DNA from 2 places in the Pseudomonas sp. MOIL14HWK12:I2 genome. Region 2 is predicted to be linked to the other one. Evidence: predicted binding sites of a transcription regulator. Region 2 holds the regulator's gene; the other holds the start of a gene.
What was found. The regulator FliA, encoded in region 2, starts transcription of late flagellar genes. The targets are predictions, from matches to a motif close to CTAAAGTTTNNNNNNNNNNNGCCGNTAA.

Region 1: PSK12I2_RS0104455 (methyl-accepting chemotaxis protein) is a predicted target of FliA. The motif match lies at 2,380-2,407, and genes of this name have one in related genera.

The regions. Positions count from the first base shown of each region.
Region 1 is NZ_AZOA01000007.1:287,783-292,155, reverse strand. Features, by position in the region: gene PSK12I2_RS0104460 (hypothetical protein) at 1-169, opposite strand, end outside; gene PSK12I2_RS0104455 (methyl-accepting chemotaxis protein) at 298-2,268, opposite strand; gene PSK12I2_RS0104450 (LysR substrate-binding domain-containing protein) at 2,430-3,359, opposite strand; gene PSK12I2_RS0104445 (NorM family multidrug efflux MATE transporter) at 3,465-4,373, shown strand, end outside.
Region 2 is NZ_AZOA01000009.1:174,555-178,927, reverse strand. Features, by position in the region: gene flhF (flagellar biosynthesis protein FlhF) at 1-1,229, shown strand, start outside; gene fleN (flagellar synthesis regulator FleN) at 1,322-2,152, shown strand; gene fliA (RNA polymerase sigma factor FliA) at 2,149-2,889, shown strand; gene PSK12I2_RS0107915 (chemotaxis response regulator CheY) at 2,977-3,351, shown strand; gene PSK12I2_RS0107910 (protein phosphatase CheZ) at 3,371-4,159, shown strand; gene PSK12I2_RS0107905 (chemotaxis protein CheA) at 4,186-4,373, shown strand, end outside.

The DNA.
Region 1 (4,373 bases), on a different contig from region 2:
AGTGGCGTGGCGGCTCCTGCAGGCGATCGCGCAACGCCTGGTTTTCCTGCGCCAGCTCGAAGCACATGGCCCGCCACTGGTGGGCCAGCTCGCGATAGTCGTCCCGCTCCGCCCGCAGCGTGGTCAGCATGCGTTCGACGGCCTGCACCGCCTCGTTGGATACGCCCATGACACCCCTCCTCTTATACTGTATTTGCATACAGTAGTCAGAGTATTGCGGCCAGGCAAGGGCCAAGGTGCGCAGGAATGAAAAAGGGAGGCCTGAGCCTCCCTTTCGCTGCTGCCGGAAGGGTCCGGTCAGCTGAAGCGCCCTACTTCGGCGCTCAGGTCTTCCGCCAGATGACGCAGCTCGCCCGCGGTACCGGCCAGCACCTCGGCGGCATCGCGCTGAGCGGCGTTGTCCACGGCGATCGCCTGGATGTTGCGGCTCAGGGCGGTGGCGGTGGTGCTCTGCTCGGCGGTGGCCTGGGCGATGCCGGAGAATTGCTCCACCGCCTCGGCGACCTGCTGGTCGATGCTGCGCAGCGCCTGGGCCACGTCGGCGTTGCGCGCCAGGCCCTGCTCCATGAGGCGATTGCCTTCATCGATGGCGCCCATGGCGCGCTGGGTCTCGCCCTGCACCGCGCCGATCATCTGCGAGATCTCGCGGGTGGCTTCGCTGGTGCGACCGGCCAGCTGCCGGACTTCGTCGGCGACCACGGCGAAGCCGCGGCCCTGCTCACCGGCCCGCGCGGCTTCGATGGCGGCGTTGAGCGCCAGCAGGTTGGTCTGCTCGGCGATCCCGCTGATGACGCCGATGATGCCGCCAATCTGCTGGGAGCGGCCGTCCAGGCCCTTGATCAGTTCCGCGGTGCTGGCCAGGGAATCGGCGATCTGCTCCAGGGCGCCCGAGGCGCCCTGCATGGCCTGGGTACCGGTGCGGGTCTGCTGGGCGTTTTCCTGCACCAGACGCTCGGTGCGCTGCATGCCGTCGGCGATGTTCTGGGCGGTGGCGCTGAATTCCTCCACGGCGCTGGCCATGCTGTCGATCTGGCTGGACTGCTCGGCGGAGCGTCTCAGGGTCTGGTCGGACAGCTGGCTCAGTTGCTGGGAGCGCTCGGTGACCGCGCGCGAAGAGCCACGGACCTGCTCGACGGTGGAGGCCAGGGCATCGGCCATCTGGTTGAAGCTCCGGGCGAGTTCGCCGATCTCGTCGTGGCTGCGCGCCTCGACCCGCACGCTGAGCTGACCGCGACCCAGGGCCTGGGCCCGCTCCACCAGCTGGCCCAGCGGCTTCAGCTTGTGGCGCAGCAGGACGACCGAGGCGAGTACCGCCAGCACCAGGGCTATCAGGCTGCCGATGGCCAGGCGCAGGCCCACGGCGTGCACCGGCGCGTCCAGCTCGGCCTTGGGCAGGGTGGCGACCACGGTCCAGCCTTCGCCGGCGACCGGCGCGCTGACGCTGAGGAAGTCCTCGTTGCCGTCCTGCCAGGTGTGTTCGTGCTGCTTGGGATCGTTCTTGAGGGCGGCGAGGAGCTCGTTGGCCTGCTTGGCATTGGCCGGCGGCACCAGCCAGTTGCCCTGCTCGTCGAGCAGGGCCAAGGAGCCGGTCTCGCCGATGCGCAGCTGGGTCAGCTGGGCCATTTGCTGGGCCTGGGCGTCGGTGTAGTCGAAGCCGACGAAGAGCACGGCGATGACCTTGCCGGCACCGTCGCGGACCGGGGTGTACTGGGTCATGTAGGAGCGCCCGAACAACTGGGCGCGCCCGACGTAGTTCTGGCCCTGCAGCAGACCGGCATAGGCCGGGTGCTTGCGATCGAGCTGGGTACCGATGGCGCGGCTGCCGTCCTGCTTCTTCAGCGAGGTGGTGATACGGGTGAAGTCGTCGCCATCGCGCACGAAGATGGTAGCGACGCCACCGGTCAGCCGGGTGAAGTCGTCGACCTGGCTGAAGTCGCTGTTCAGCGCCTGACCGGCGAACAGCAGCGCGGGGGCCGTGGCGCTGCCCAGGGGCAGTCGCTCGCCGGCCAGGCTCAGGCCGCCATCGAAGCGGCGCTCGAACAGATTGGCCAGGCGCTGGGTGCTGATCTTCAGGGTGCTTAGAAAGGTCTGCTGCTGATCGGAGAGCAGTCGGGCCTCGCTGCCCAGGTGCTTGCGCTGGGTGCCTTCGATGGACACGCTCAGGGCATGGAGGGCGAACAGACAACTGCCGGCGATCACGACAATCAGTACCAGACTGAGGGCCAAGGCAAGTTGTCGGGCGATACTACGACGCGGGGAAATGACCATAGGGGGCTCCAAAGCGCCTACATCCCTGTAGGGCAGTACGAATTTGAGGGCAAGGGCTATATCAGGCGACCGACCGCTCTAGGGCGGTCTTCTTAGGGGTTAACTGTTATCTTATCGGCAGAGGTACGATGAACTAAAGCCAATGACAGCAGTCTGGCGCCTTATTTATGGCGAATGACCTCCGGAAGGCTCTGGGACGCCACTTCCCGCTGCAAGAAGTCAGCCAGCTGGCGAAAGCGCGCCTGCCCCCGGCGATTGCGCGGCCAGACCAGGTAATAGGCATCGCCGCTGGCCACCGCCTCGGGCCAGGGCAAGGCGATGAGTCCGGCCGCCACGTCTTCGGCCAGCATCACCAGATCGCCGATGGACACCCCGTAGCCCCGCGCGGCAGCGGCCATGCCCAGCTCCAGGGTGTCGAACACCTGGCCACCCGTCAGGGGCACCGCCTGAGTCAGGCCCATGGCCTGCAGCCAGCGGCGCCAGTCGCGGCGGTCGAAGGTGGGATGCAGCAGCTCTTCCCGCTGCAGGCGCGTCGGGTCCCAGACGCCCTCGCGGGCGGCAGCCGGCGAGCAGACCGGCACCAGCCACTCCTCGAACAGCGGCACCACCTCCCAGTCCGCCGGGAAGCGGCCATCACCGAGCAGCACCGCGCAATCGAAGGGCTCGTGGACGAAGTCGACCCGGTCGCTGGCCATCCAGACGCTGGTGAGCTGGATGTCCAGTTGCGGACTGAGCTGGCGAAAGCGCGCCAGCCGCGCCAGCAGCCAGCGCAGCGACAGGGTGGTGGGCGCCTTGAGTCTCAGGGTGCCCTCGGCCACGGCGAGATTGCCGCAGGCCCGCGCCAGCGCCTCGAAGCCCTCGCTCAGGCCCGGCAGGAGCAGCTTGCCGGGCTCGGTCAGCGCCAGCTGACGGCCGGCGCGCTCGAACAGGCGGCAGCCAAAGGTCTCTTCCAGCGTCCGCACATGGCGACTGACCGCACTCTGGGTCAGCGACAACTCCTGAGCCGCGCGGGTAAAGGAGCCATGGCGAGCGGCGGCCTCGAAGGCGCGCAGGGCATACAGCGGCGGCAGCCGCGAGGGGACGTCGGGCATGACTCTGACTCATGGATGGCATGGCTATTTTCCGATTGTGGAAGGCGCGAACGCATCCAACAATGAGTTCTTGTCAAAGTCGGCCCTGCTCAGCGAGATCCACCCATGTCTCTGCCGCGTCACGAGTTGCTCGCGCTGTTGCGCCTCGCCTTGCCCCTGATCGGTGCGCAGCTGGCCTATGTGGCCATGGTCTTCACCGACACCCTGATGATGGGCCGCCTGGGCCCGGCCGCCCTGGCCGGTGGCGGCCTGGGGGCGGCGGTCTATTCCTTCGTCTCGGTGATCTGCGTGGGGGTGATCACCGCGGTGGCCAACCTGGCGGCCTTGCGCCGGGGCGCGGGCGATACCGAGGGCGTGGCGGCGGTGACGGCGGCCGGGATCTGGATCGCCGCGGTGCTGGCACTGCTGGCCGGCACCCTGCTGTGGCATATCGAGCCATTGCTGGCCCTGGCCGGCCAGCCGGAAGAGAGTCGCCAGGCGGCCGGGGTATTCCTGCGCTGCCTGGCCTTCGCCCTGCCCGGCCATCTGCTGTTCATGACGCTGCGGGGTTTCACCAGCGCCCTGGAAAGACCCGGACCGGTGTTGACCATCGTGCTGGGGGCGGCGCTGCTCAACGCCCTGTTCAACCTGGCGCTGCTGCACGGCTGGGGCGGCCTGCCGCAACCCGGGCTGCCAGGCATCGGCGCGGTGACCGCGGTGGTGATGAATGGCGCGGCCCTGGGCCTGGCGCTGTATATCGCCCGCCATCCGGCCTATGCCGCCTATCCCCTGCGCCGCTATCTGCGCCGCCCGGATCGTCGTGCCCTCGCCGACACCCTCGGCCAGGGCCTGGCGATCAGCGGTACCTATGCGGTGGAAGCCTGCCTGTTCCTCTCCGCGGCGCTGTGCATGGGCGCCCTCGGCGCCACCGCCCTGGCGGCCCATCAGATCGCCAATCAGCTGGTGTATCTGGTGTTCATGTTGCCAGCCGGCCTCTCCTACGCCACCAGCATCCGTATCGGCCAGCACCAGGGC
Region 2 (4,373 bases):
TCGCCGGTGGTGTCGAGCTGACCGCGGCGCTGGACTACCAGGCTCCGGCACCGGCCGCGCCCAACGCGGAGCTGCAGGCGGAGTTGCGCAAGACCCATGCGAAGATCGCCCAGGCCCATGCCGACCTCAGCATCCGCGCGCCGGGCGTGCCCTCGGCCGCACCCAAGGACAAGCAGCTGCTCGGCGCCATCAGCGCCGCCGACAGCCGCCGCGAGCCGGTGATCGCCCCGCCGCGTGCGCCCCAGCCGGCCGCTGCCGCCCCTGCCGCCAGCGCCGCGCCGGAAGACCGTCGCGCCCTGGAAGCCATGCGCAGCGAACTCAGCGGTCTGCGTGAACTGCTGGAAGTCCAGCTCGGCTCCATGGCCTGGACCCAGGTGCAGTCCACCCGTCCGCAGCAGGCCGGCCTCTGGCGTCGTCTGCAGCGCATGGGTCTGCCGGCCGATCTGGCCCGCCACCTGCTCGACAGCGTCGCCAAGATCCAGGACCCGCGCCATGCCTGGCGCATGCTGCTGGCCAACTTCGCCCAGCTGGCCAAGACCACCGATGCCAAGATTCTGGAGGAGGGTGGTGTCGTCGCCTTCGTCGGTCCGGCCGGCATGGGCAAGACCACCACCCTGGCCAAGCTCGCCGCCAGCTACGTGCTCAAGTACGGTCCCCAGAGTCTGGCGCTGGTCAGCATGGACAGCTTCCGCATCGGTGCCCAGGAGCAGATCAAGACCCTTGGCCGCATCCTCGACGTGCCGGTGACCCTGGTCGACCCGGGCCAGTCCCTGGCCCAGGCGCTGGCACCCCTGGCACGCAAGCGCCTGGTGCTGATCGACACCGCGGGCATGCCCGCCAATGATCCGGCGCTCAAGGTGCAGCTCGAAGCCCTGGCCAACCGCCAGCTGAAAATTCGCAACTATCTGGTATTGGGTGTCACCAGCCAGAGCCAGGTGCTCAAGGCGGCCTACCACAGCTATCGGCGCTGCGGCCTGAGCGGCTGCGTGCTGACCAAGCTGGACGAAGCCGCCAGTCTCGGCGAGGCCCTGGGTCTGGCCATCAGCCAGCGCCTGCCGGTGGCCTACATTGCCGACGGCCCGCGCATCCCGGACGACCTGCATCCGGCCCGCAGCCACCAGCTGGTGAGCCGCGCGGTGAGCCTGCAGGCCCCCGAGGAACCGAGCGAAGAAACCATGGCGGGCATGCTTGCCGGCCTGTATCAGAGCAATGCCCGCCGCGCCGGTTAGCGCAGACGAACGGTAGTGGTGCATCGCATGCCTGGGCACGCCAAATGCACTTGGTCTAAAGTGTGACGGATTTCAATCAAAGGTATCAGGCAATGGGTAGCATGCATCCCGTCCAAGTCATAGCGGTCACGGGCGGTAAAGGCGGTGTCGGCAAGACCAACGTGTCGGTCAACCTGGCCTTGGCCCTGGCCGATATCGGGCGGCGCGTCATGCTGCTCGACGCCGACCTGGGCCTTGCCAACATCGACGTTCTGCTCGGCCTGTCGCCCAAGCGCACCCTGGCCGACGTCATCTCCGGCGAGTGCGAGCTGCGCGACGTGCTGCTGCACGGCCCGGGCGGCATCCGCATCGTCCCGGCGGCCTCGGGCACCCAGGCGATGGTCAATCTGACGCCGGCCCAGCACGCCGGTCTGATCCAGGCCTTCAGCGACATCAGCGAAAACCTCGACGTGCTCATCGTCGATACCGCGGCCGGCATCGGCGACCAGGTGGTCAGCTTCGTTCGCGCCGCCCAGGAAGTCCTGGTGGTGGTGTGCGACGAGCCCACCTCCATCACCGATGCCTACGCCCTGATCAAGCTGCTCAATCGCGACCATGGCGTCACCCGTTTCCGGGTCCTGGCGAACATGGCGCTGACGCCCCAGGAAGGTCGCAATCTCTTTGCTAAGCTGACCAAGGTGACCGACAGATTCCTGGATGTCGCCCTCCAGTATGTGGGCGCCATTCCGTTCGACGAGGCGGTGCGCAAAGCCGTGCAGAAACAGCGCCCCGTGTTCGAAGCCTTTCCGCGTGCCAAGGCCTCGCTGGCCTTTCGTGCGGTAGCTCAGAAAGTCGATGGCTGGCCGTTGCCCGCCAATCCGCGCGGCCATCTCGAGTTCTTTGTCGAGCGCCTTGTGCAACCAGCCATCGGTACCCACGCATGACAGCATCCAGCGGGCTTCGCATGTACAGCAAAACCTCGGAACGTACCCAGCAGGAGCAACTCATCAACCGCTATGCGCCGTTGGTGAAACGCATCGCCTACCACCTCCTGGCGCGATTGCCTGCCAGTGTGCAGGTCGAGGACCTGATGCAGGCCGGCATGATCGGCCTGCTGGAGGCCTCGCGCAAATATGACGCCGGCAAGGGTGCCAGCTTCGAGACCTACGCCGGCATCCGCATCCGCGGCGCCATGCTCGACGAGGTCCGCAAGGGCGATTGGGCACCACGCTCGGTGCACCGCAACACGCGCATGGTCACCGACGCCATTCGCGCGGTGGAAGCGCGCACCGGTCGCGACGCTAAAGATTCCGAAGTCGCGGCCGAACTTAAATTGAGTCTGGATGAGTACTACGGCATCCTTGGCGACACCATGGGGAGTCGCCTGTTCAGTTTCGACGACCTCATGGAGGGTGGTGAGCATGGGCTCGAGGAGAGCGGTTCGCATGAACTCGAACCCGGTCGCGGTCTGGAGGACGAGCGCTTCCGCAAGGCCCTGGCCGACGCCATCGCCAATCTTCCGGAGCGTGAACGTCTGGTGCTCTCGCTGTATTACGACGAGGAACTCAACCTCAAGGAAATCGGCGAGGTGCTGGGCGTGAGCGAGTCACGCGTCTGCCAACTTCACAGTCAATGCGCGGCACGCCTGCGGGCGCGGCTGGCGGAATGGCGTTCGCGTTAACCGGCTGGTACTCAGGCTACTACGATTGCTTAGACGCGCCTTGCGGCGTGTGTGCGGATTAGGACGGAGGTCGACTTGGACAAGAACATGAAAATCCTCATCGTGGACGATTTTTCCACGATGAGACGCATCATCAAGAATTTGCTGCGCGATCTGGGATTCACCAACACCGCCGAAGCGGACGACGGCAACACCGCGCTGCCGATGTTGCAGAGCGGCAACTTCGATTTTCTCGTCACCGACTGGAACATGCCCGGCATGACCGGCATCGACCTGCTGCGCCAGGTGCGCGCCGATGCGCGCCTGAAGACCCTGCCAGTGCTGATGGTGACCGCCGAAGCCAAGCGCGAGCAGATCATCGAAGCCGCTCAGGCCGGCGTGAACGGCTATGTGGTCAAGCCTTTCACCGCCCAGGTGCTGAAAGAAAAGATCGACAAGATCTTCGAGCGGGTGAACGGCTGAAGAAAGCCGCGGGGACGTTATGGATCAGCTTGGCTCCAACAGCTTCAGCGACTTCGAGTCGAATCTCAAACAGCACGCCCAAGAGCTGGTGAAATGCCTGGAAAGCGGCGATTTCACCCAGGCCGTGCACGTCATCAATGAACTCAACCAGTTGCGCGATCGGGGTCTCTACCAGGAAGTCGGCAAGCTGACCCGCGAGTTGCACAACGCCATCGTCAACTTCGAGATCGATCCGCGCGGCATGGCCGGCGAAGAGGTCTCCCAGATCAGCGATGCCACCGATCGTCTCTCCTACGTGGTGAAGATGACCGAGAACGCCGCCAACCGGACCATGGATCTGGTGGAGGAGAGCGCCCCGCTGGTAGGCAACTTCGGCGACGAAGCCCGGGCCGTGCATGCCGACTGGAAGAAGTTCATGCGCCGGGAAATGGGCGCGGACGAATTCCGCGAGCTGGCCAAGCGCGTCGACGCCTTCCTCAGTCACAGCGAGAGCAGCGCCGAGCAATTGTCGGCCAAGCTCAACGACATCCTCCTGGCGCAGGACTACCAGGACCTTACCGGTCAGGTGATCAAGCGCGTGGTCAATCTCGTCGGGCAGATCGAGAAAGACCTCGTCAAGCTGGTGATGATGGCCAGCCAGGTCGATCGCTATACCGGCTTCAGTCACGATCACACCGCGCTGATCGAACAGAATCGAAAAGAAAAGACGATGAAGGGTGAAGGTCCGCAGATTCATGCCGATAAGCGTGAAGACGTCGTGGCCGCTCAGGTCGACGTCGACGATCTTCTATCCAGTCTGGGCTTTTGACCCAGACCCTCTTGGGGAGTGCAGGAATGAGCTTCGACGCCGATGAAGAGATCCTCCAGGATTTCCTGGTAGAGGCCGGCGAGATTCTCGAACAGTTGTCCGAACAATTGGTCGAGCTGGAAAGCCGCCCGGATGACATGGATCTGCTGAACGCCATTTTCCGTGGCTTCCATACCGTAAAGGGCGGTGCCGGTTTCCTGCAGCTCCATACCCT